2 regions of the Pseudoalteromonas sp. MIP2626 genome follow, and region 1 is predicted to be linked to the other one. Evidence: predicted binding sites of a transcription regulator. Region 1 holds the regulator's gene; the other holds the start of a gene.

The links. Region 1 encodes MetJ, which represses methionine synthesis genes. Its sites were predicted from a motif close to TAGACGTCTAGACGTCTA; they were not measured.
Region 2: the regulator MetJ is predicted to act here: its motif matches at 2,529-2,546, upstream of metA (homoserine O-succinyltransferase).

Annotation. Positions count from the first base shown of each region.
Region 1 covers NZ_JAATTW010000042.1:6,143-10,814, reverse strand. Annotated here, with positions in the region: gene HC000_RS14420 (bifunctional aspartate kinase/homoserine dehydrogenase II) at 1-819, opposite strand, end outside; gene metB (cystathionine gamma-synthase) at 825-2,063, opposite strand; gene metJ (met regulon transcriptional regulator MetJ) at 2,263-2,583, shown strand; gene HC000_RS14405 (malic enzyme-like NAD(P)-binding protein) at 2,682-3,923, opposite strand; gene rpmE (50S ribosomal protein L31) at 4,468-4,672, opposite strand, start outside.
Region 2 covers NZ_JAATTW010000033.1:30,949-35,620, forward strand. Annotated here, with positions in the region: gene HC000_RS13135 (histone deacetylase) at 1-611, opposite strand, end outside; gene ettA (energy-dependent translational throttle protein EttA) at 698-2,371, opposite strand; gene metA (homoserine O-succinyltransferase) at 2,612-3,559, shown strand; gene HC000_RS13150 (homocysteine S-methyltransferase family protein) at 3,549-4,628, shown strand; gene metH (methionine synthase) at 4,641-4,672, shown strand, end outside.

The DNA of each region.
Region 1 (4,672 bases):
ACTACTGCGCACCGCAAGCTTTATATCGGTATTTTTAAGTGGCGATAATGTTTTAGCGTGTAAAACGGGGTTACCTAATCTTGCCAATAAGTTAGCTTGCGCTCTACATACCTTAGCGTATTTAATGGCCTTGTTAACTTTACGTGGGTCGGTACTAAATATCCCTTGTGTATCGGTCCAAATATATACTTGTTTAGCATTGCAATAACTTGCCAATAAGGTTGCACTGTAATCACTACCATTGCGACCAAGAGTGACCGTATCGCCTTGGGTATTAGCCGCAATAAACCCTGTTACCACGTTAATTTTGTGCTGGCTAATAAGCTCACTACACTGCTGTGTATTTTGGCTATGCAATAATTGTCCATCACTTAGCGTAAACAAGCCTCTTGCGTCTTGCATGCATGCAGCAACATTAAGTTGCTGTAAATACGCAGCGAGCAAACGAGCTGACCACAACTCACCATGGGCGAGTAGCGCCGCTTCTTGCAACTGCTCAGTACTCGCTAATTTAGCAACTAAACTTAGCTCTTCATTTAGAGTGGTTAAAGCGCTGCGCTTTAAATCGCCCTGCAGTAGCTGCGTTATTAAATCACTTTGATGATTGTTTAATTGCAATACAATATCAGCGAGCGCTTGAGTATCGTGCTGCTGATAACTTTGCCACAGTTTTACTAATGTATCTGTGGTTTTTCCTGCAGCCGATACCACTACACAATCACCGGGCTGAGCTTGCCCTAAAATTATTTTTGCAACGCTTTTATAGCGCTCGGCTGAGCTTAAACTCGAACCACCAAACTTATGAATATTATTAGTCATATTAATTACCACAACGCCGGGTGAGCAGCGCTCAATTTAACATTACTACTTGCGCTAGCACCTGTTTTACCTGCGTTATTGTGCTGACCTGGTTGCACTAAATTAAATACCCGATCAAAGTCTGCTAATAAATCTGCTACATCTTCAATACCTATCGACACACGAATAAGCGTATCGCCAACGCCAGCGGCTAAACGAGCCTCGGCTTCCATTCCTGCATGCGTCATTGTTGCTGGGTGGCATATTAAGCTCTCTACGCCACCTAAAGATTCAGCTAAGCTAAATGTTTTAAGGTTTGTTAAAAATGCAGCTGCGTCATTCACATCACCTTTAATGTCAAAACTAACCATGCCACCAAAACCAAGTTGCTGTGCTTTAGCCAATTCATGTTGTGGATGCGACTCTAGCCCCGGGTAATATACTTGGCTAACAAATTTTGAGCTTTCAAGGTACTTAGCAATAGCTAAGGCATTTTCTTGATGCTGCCGTAAGCGTACATTTAAAGTACGCAAGCCACGCAAAGTTAAGTAACTATCAAACGGTGCCCCCGTTATACCAATATTATTTGCCCACCAAGCCAGTTCTTCACCTAGTTCGTCAGTTGCAGCAATAACCGCACCGCCAACCACGTCTGAGTGGCCATTTATGTACTTAGTGGTTGAGTGCACCACAATATCAACGCCAAATTTAATCGGGTTTTGTAATGCAGGCGATAAAAAAGTGTTATCTGCAGCTACCAAAGCACCGCATTGTTTCGCAATATCGGTTACTGCTTTAATATCAGTTAAACGTAAAATAGGGTTACTAGGGGTTTCTATCCAAATTAACTTAGGTTTGATTACTAAAATTTGCTGCAAACTTTCTGGTTTAGTTAAATCTAACACTTCGAGTTTTAATAGGCCGCGCTTTTGTAATGAGGTAAATAAGCGATAGCTGCCGCCATAACAATCATGGGGGATCACCAACGTATCGTCACTATTAAGCAGCTGAGTGGCTAAATGTACGGCAGCCATTCCTGTTGCAGTAATAATGCCGCGAGCACCACCTTCGAGTTCGCTGAGTGCTTGGGCTAAAGTATCACGATTTGGATTACCACTGCGGCCATAGTCATATTGACGTTTTGTATCAAAGTCGGCAAACGAATAAGTGGTTGATAAATACAGCGGAGGCACAACCGCGCCATGGTGCTTATCAGCATCGACACCACTGCGAACTGCAATTGTCGCTTTATTTTTTTCACTCATATTTATTACCTGCTTTATTTAGATGTTTAGACGTCTAAAACAGTAATTCATTCAACTTAAGAAGTCAAAACATTTAAACACCTAGCCATCTGTGCAACAAGTATTTGACTAATTTGTTTAAATCGATAGAATTTCACGCATATTCGCGCTATTTTTTAGTAGGGTGAGCAATTAATAATCTGAGGCAACGATACATCTTATGGCAAAATGGAATGGCGAGTATATTCACCCATACGCAGAACACGGGAAAAAATCAGAGCAAGTTAAAAAGATCACCGTTTCGATCCCGCTAAATGTATTAAAAGTACTAACCGATGAACGCACCCGTAGGCAAATTAATAACTTACGCCATGCAACTAATAGCGAGCTATTATGTGAAGCATTTTTGCATGCGTTTACTGGGCAACCGTTACCTAACGATGATGATTTACGTAAAGATAACGCCGAAAAAGTGCCTGAAGAAGTGAAAAAAATAATGCAAGAAATGGGCTTAGAAGTTCCTGTTTTAAACGAAGACTAAACAGCGGCTTTTAAACAAAAAAACCTCAGCATGGCTGAGGTTTTTTTATGGCTATAAATTACACTGAAGTAACTTAATACCGAGCAACATAATGCTGCTTATTCCATATAGTTTGCTGGCAGCTCTATTTGCGCTACGCCTGAAGCAATGGCTGCTAATGCAACTGCTTTAGCAATACGCGGCAATAAACGCGGGTCCATAGGCTTAGGAATAATATACTCTGCACCAAACGCTAGCTTATCGACACCGGCAGCTTTTAGTACTTCTGGTGGAACCGGCTCTTTGGCAATACTTCGAATAGCTTCAACTGCTGCAATTTTCATTTCATCGTTAATTTCACTGGCACGCACATCAAGTGCACCACGGAAAATAAACGGAAAACACAACACGTTATTAACTTGGTTAGGGTAATCTGAGCGCCCTGTTGCCATAATTAAATCGCTACGTGCGCCGTGTGCCAATGCCGGATCAATCTCAGGGTCTGGGTTCGAACAAGCAAATACGACTGGCTTTGCTGCCATTAATTTTAAATCATCGGCCGATAATAAGTTAGGGCCCGATACACCAACAAATACGTCAGCATCTTCAATTACATCTTGTAATGTACGCTTATCGGTATTGTTAGCAAATAACTGTTTGTACTCGTTTAAATCATCACGGCGAGTGTGAATAACACCTTTACGATCAAGCATATAAATATGTTCACGCAGTGCACCACACTTAATTAATAACTCCATACAAGCAATCGCTGCAGCGCCGGCACCTAAACATACAATAACTGCATCTTCAATATCTTTGCCTTGCACTTCCAGCGCATTTATCATGCCTGCAGCCGTTACAATAGCCGTGCCGTGCTGATCATCATGAAAAACAGGAATACTACAGCGTTCAATAAGCGCCTTTTCAATTTCAAAACACTCTGGTGCTTTAATATCTTCAAGGTTAATACCGCCAAAAGTATCAGCAATATTAGCCACAGTATTTATAAAGTCTTCGGTGGTGCGGTGTTTTACTTCAATATCAATTGAGTCAATACCTGCAAAGCGTTTAAACAGCAACGACTTACCTTCCATTACCGGTTTTGACGCTAACGGGCCTAAATTTCCTAAGCCTAAAATGGCAGTACCATTGGTGATCACTGCAACCAAATTACCTTTACCTGTGTACTTATAGGCATTTGCAGGGTCAGCAGCAATTTCACGCACCGGCTCAGCTACACCGGGGCTATAAGCTAAAGCGAGATCATGAGCCGTTTCTGCAGGCTTGGTTAGCTCAATGCTGATTTTACCTGGAACGGGGTGAGAGTGATAATGTAGTGCTTGTTCACGAAAGTCCGACATAACGCGATTATATCCTGCAATTTAAGTTAAAGTGAGAGGGAGTAAAGCGACACTTAACATGCCTTAAAGTACGATACCCTTATTATTTTTAAATTCCAAGCAATATCAGGTCTATCCTGTTATATGCTAGATCTGTTAATTTTAAGCGAATTTTCAGCAACTTCGATAAAAACACCGCTACTTTTCATAAATATAAATTGTGCTAAAAGACACTTTTCAAGCTTATTTTAGTTAAAAGTATTATTCACAAAACAGGTTTTTAAAACGTAAATAAAATCAGCTAAAAGCGATTATTTATTCTGCTTTAACAACACATAGCTTCATGTTGGCTACTTTTAGAAACCGAGTTGAAAATTAAGCTATTAAAAATATAGAGAATATTAAGTCATTTGTCTGCAAAGGTTTATGCATACCGAGAATAAGAACAGGAAATAGTTATGCAAAAAGCAATAAACTTAAAACTAGCGAGGTTAGGGGGAAGTTAGAGGATTTTTAGGCATAAAAAAAGCATCCTAAGATGCTTTTTTTAACTAAATAGCAATAATTACTTTTTGCTACCAAGTGCACCGAAACGCTTGTTGAAACGATCAACACGTCCGCCAGTGTCTAAAATCTTTTGCTTACCAGTGTAAAACGGGTGACACGCAGAACAAACGTCTAGGTGAATATTTTTACACAGAGTAGAGCTAGTTTCGAATTCGTTTCCACATGAACAAGTTGCAGAAATTACTTCGTACTTAGGGTGAATA
Region 2 (4,672 bases), on a different contig from region 1:
TTAGTTAAACCAATATCTAAATCGCTAGGGGATTTACGGAACGGAAAGTTTTTTTCGCAATGAATCGAGCAGGTATACGCATAAGGCTGATGTTGCAGCATGGCCGCGGTGCCATCGCCTTGATGTACGTCTAAATCAAAAATAAGTACATTAGTAACCTCACCCGACTCAATTAGTGTTTGCGTAGTAAAAGCCAAGTCGTTAACCATGCAATAGCCTGAGCCAAAATCAGTATGCGCGTGGTGTGTACCGCCTGCTAAATGGCATGCCATACCGTGTTTAAGGGCTAAGCGAGCGGTTTGTAGTGTACCTTGTGGGGCTGTAAAGGTACGCGCCATTAGCTCTTTTGACCAAGGTAGACCAATACGGCGCATGGCTTTTTCGTCTAATTGATTATGATATAGGTCGTGAATATAGTTTTCGCAGTGTACTAATTCTAGTGCCTCTGGCGTACCTAATAACGGCTGTACTAAGTTATCGCCAACTAATCCTAACTGCTTAACGTGCTGGTATAAATGTGCAAATTTACTCATTACAAAACGATGTTTAGGATCAAAGCTAAACGAGTAATTAGGATGATAAACTAACGGCAAGTGAGGATTTAGGGTCATAAAATTCTATTTGTAGTTATAGTTATAAAACAAAAGCCCTACATAAATGCAGGGCTTAATTATTGCCTAAAGCTTAAAATTAGCTGTTAGCCAATCTTTTTGTACTTAATACGCTTAGGTTGAGTTGCCTCAGCACCTAACGTCTTTTTAAGCCACTCTTCGTATTCAGTGTAGTTACCATCAAAGAAGTTAATTTGGCCTTCGTCGCGGTAATCTAAAATATGTGTAGCAATACGGTCAAGGAACCAACGGTCATGCGATATACACATTACACAACCAGGAAACTCTAAAATAGCGTTTTCTAGTGCACGTAGTGTTTCAACGTCCAAGTCGTTAGTTGGCTCATCGAGTAGTAACACGTTACCGCCAGCTTTTAATAACTTAGCAAGGTGTAAACGGTTACGTTCACCACCCGATAGGTCTTTAACAAATTTTTGCTGATCGTTACCTTTAAAGTTAAAACGGCTAACGTAAGCACGGCTTGGGAACTCAAAATTACCAATTTTAAGTACGTCTTGCCCGTCTGATATTTCTTGGAAAACAGTTTTGCTTTCGTCCATACCGTCACGGAACTGATCAACCGTTGCAATGTGTACGCTTTCACCTATGGTGATGTTGCCGCTGTCTTGCTGTTGCTCGCCGCTGATCATTTTAAACAGTGTTGATTTACCCGCGCCGTTAGCACCAATAATGCCCACAATGGCACCTTTTGGCATGCTAAAGCTTAAATCGTCGATTAATACACGGTCGCCAAAGCTTTTACGTAAGTTAGTTATTTCAAGCACTTGATCCCCTAAACGTGGGCCAGGCGGAATAAACATTTCGTTAGTTTCGTTACGTTTTTGATAATCAGACTGCTGCATTTCGGTAAACTGCGCCATACGTGCTTTTGACTTAGCTTGGCGGCCTTTAGGGTTTGAACGAACCCATTCAAGCTCTTGCGCAATTGACTTTTGACGTGCTTTTTCAGATTTTTGCTCTTGTTGTAGGCGCGCATCTTTTTGCTCTAACCACGAAGAGTAGTTACCTTCCCATGGAATACCTTCACCACGGTCAAGCTCTAAAATCCAACCTGCTACATTATCTAGGAAGTAACGGTCATGCGTTACCGCCACAACTGTGCCTTCGTAATCGTGTAAGAAGCGCTCTAACCAGGCAACCGACTCAGCGTCTAAGTGGTTAGTTGGCTCATCGAGAATAAGCATGTCTGGTTTTTCAAGTAACAGTCGGCATATAGCAACACGGCGGCGTTCACCACCCGAAAGGTGCTCAATTTTAGCATCCCACTCAGGTAAACGTAGTGCATCGGCAGCGCGCTCTAAAACGTTGTCTATGTTATGACCATCGTGCGCTTGAATAACCGCTTCAAGCTCGCCTTGCTCTTTTGCAAGTGCGTCAAAGTCAGCGTCTTCCATGGCGTATTCGTTATACACTTCGTCAAGGCGTTTAAGCGCGTATTTAACTTCGCCAACAGCTTGCTCAACGATTTCGCGTACGGTTTTGCTTTCGTCTAAAACAGGTTCTTGCGGTAAGTAACCAATTTTAGTGCCTGGTTGTGGAAAGGCATCACCTTCAAAGTCTTGGTCAACACCGGCCATAATACGTAGCAATGTTGATTTACCAGAGCCGTTTAAACCAAGCACACCAATTTTAGCGCCCGGGAAAAAGTGTAACGAGATGTCTTTTAAGATAGTGCGCTTAGGTGGCACAACCTTAGAAACTCGACTCATCGAGAATATAAATTTATCAGGTAAAACCATGGAAAAAACCTTCAAATAATAATAAAAATTACAATGCTCTATTGTAGTGGTTGACGGGTGAGGCAGTCAACGAATGGCCAATTTTAAACCGACAAACAAACTATAAAGTGCACAAAAACGATTATAAAATAGGATGAAAAAAATTCATTTGGATATTTAGACATCTATACATCTATTGATTGATATTTTTTCTTATCTGTTCATAATAAGTTTTCGGTTTTGATGAATAGGAGTAAAAGGATGCCAATTACAGTAAAAGACGAACTACCAGCTATTGCTCGCCTGCGCCAAGAAAACGTATTTGTAATGCCACAAACTCGTGCAAAAACGCAAGAAATTCGCCCCATGCGTTTGGCTATTCTTAACTTAATGCCTAATAAAGTTGAAACCGAAGTACAGTTTATTCGTTTGCTTGCCAATTCGCCCTTGCAAGTAAATGTAGAACTACTGCGTCTTGACACTCATCGCAGTAGCAGTAATTCAGAGCAGCACCTAGACACCTTTTATCGTTATTTTTCAGAAGTAAAAAACAATAACTACGATGCATTAATAGTTACCGGCGCGCCGCTAGCGCATTTAGAGTACCAGGATGTAGCTTATTGGGATGAGTTTACCGCAATTTTAGATTGGGCTGAGCAGCATGTTACGTCTACACTTTTTTCGTGTTGGGCAGCGCATGCAGCGCTTTATCATCATTATAAAATAAAGCGCGATTTAAAAACCGATAAACTGTGCGGCGTATTTACGCACCAATGTTACTTTGAACATGGGGCGTTAACGCGCGGCTTTGACGACACCTTTTTAGTGCCGCATTCGCGTTATGGCCATGTAGATGTAAATAAAATAAATGCTTGCAATGAACTAGTCGTGCTAGCGGGTTCTGAGAAAGTAGGTGCTTACTTAGTTAAAAATAAGTCGGGCAGCCAAGTGTTTATTACCGGCCACCCAGAGTATGACGCCGACTCGTTAAAAGCTGAATACCAACGCGATTGCGAAAAAAGCGACAATGCGCCCAAGCCCGAAAATTACTTTCCAGATGACGATGCAACTAAACAACCTTCAAAAACGTGGCAAAGCCATGCTTTTTTACTTTTTTCGAACTGGTTAAATTATTACGTGTACCAAACTACACCCTATGATATTAATTTAGTTAGCCAAGACGTAAGGACTAACAACTATGCCGAATAACCCTCTTAATAATGACCAAAATAAGCACGACGAACTAAGTGCAGCATTAAAAGAGCGAATTTTAATTTTAGACGGCGCTATGGGCACTATGATCCAAGCACACCAATTAGAAGAGCAAGACTATCGCGGTGAGCGCTTTAAAGATTGGCATGTACTTATTCGCGGTAATAACGATTTACTAAGTCTTACGCAGCCTAAAATAATTACCGATATTCATCGTAGCTTTTTAGCTGCCGGTGCCGATATTATCGAAACCAATACCTTTAACTCCACCACCATTTCGATGGAAGATTACGACATGGCTAATCTAAGCCGTGAAATAAACCTAGAGTCGGCAAAATTGGCACGGCTACTTTGCGATGAGTTTAGTGCTAAAACACCCGAAAAACCGCGTTATGTAGCAGGCGTACTTGGGCCAACATCAAAAACTTGTTCATTGTCGCCCGATGTAAACGATCCGGGTTATCGTAATGTTACTTTTGATCGTTTAGTTACTGCCTATGTAGAATCGACCTTGGCACTGATGGAAGGTGGCGCCGATATTATTTTAATCGAAACCATATTCGATACCCTCAATGCTAAAGCAGCATCGTTTGCAGTAGAAGAAGCGTTTGAGCAAGCAGGGCGCACATTACCAGTTATGATCTCCGGCACTATTACCGATGCCTCTGGGCGTACGCTTTCGGGGCAAACTACCGAAGCCTTTTATAACTCTATTCGCCATATTAAACCGCTTTCTATTGGCCTTAACTGCGCCTTAGGCCCAGATTTACTGCGCCAATATGTGCAAGAGTTGTCGCGTGTATGCGAAACCTTTACCTCTGTGCATCCCAATGCAGGCTTGCCTAACGAATTTGGTGGCTACGACCTAGAAGCAAAAGAAATGGCAACCGAAATTATTGATTGGGGTAAGTCGGGCTTTATTAATATTGTAGGTGGTTGCTGCGGCACCACACCTGCGCATATTCGCGCCTTTGCAAAAGGGCTTGAAGGCGTTAAACCACGCCAGTTGCCAGAAATTGAAGTACGCATGCGTTTATCGGGCCTCCAAGCCTGTAACTTAAATTAAGGAGCCGCCAACATGACTCAAAAAATAGCAGTATTTACTAATGT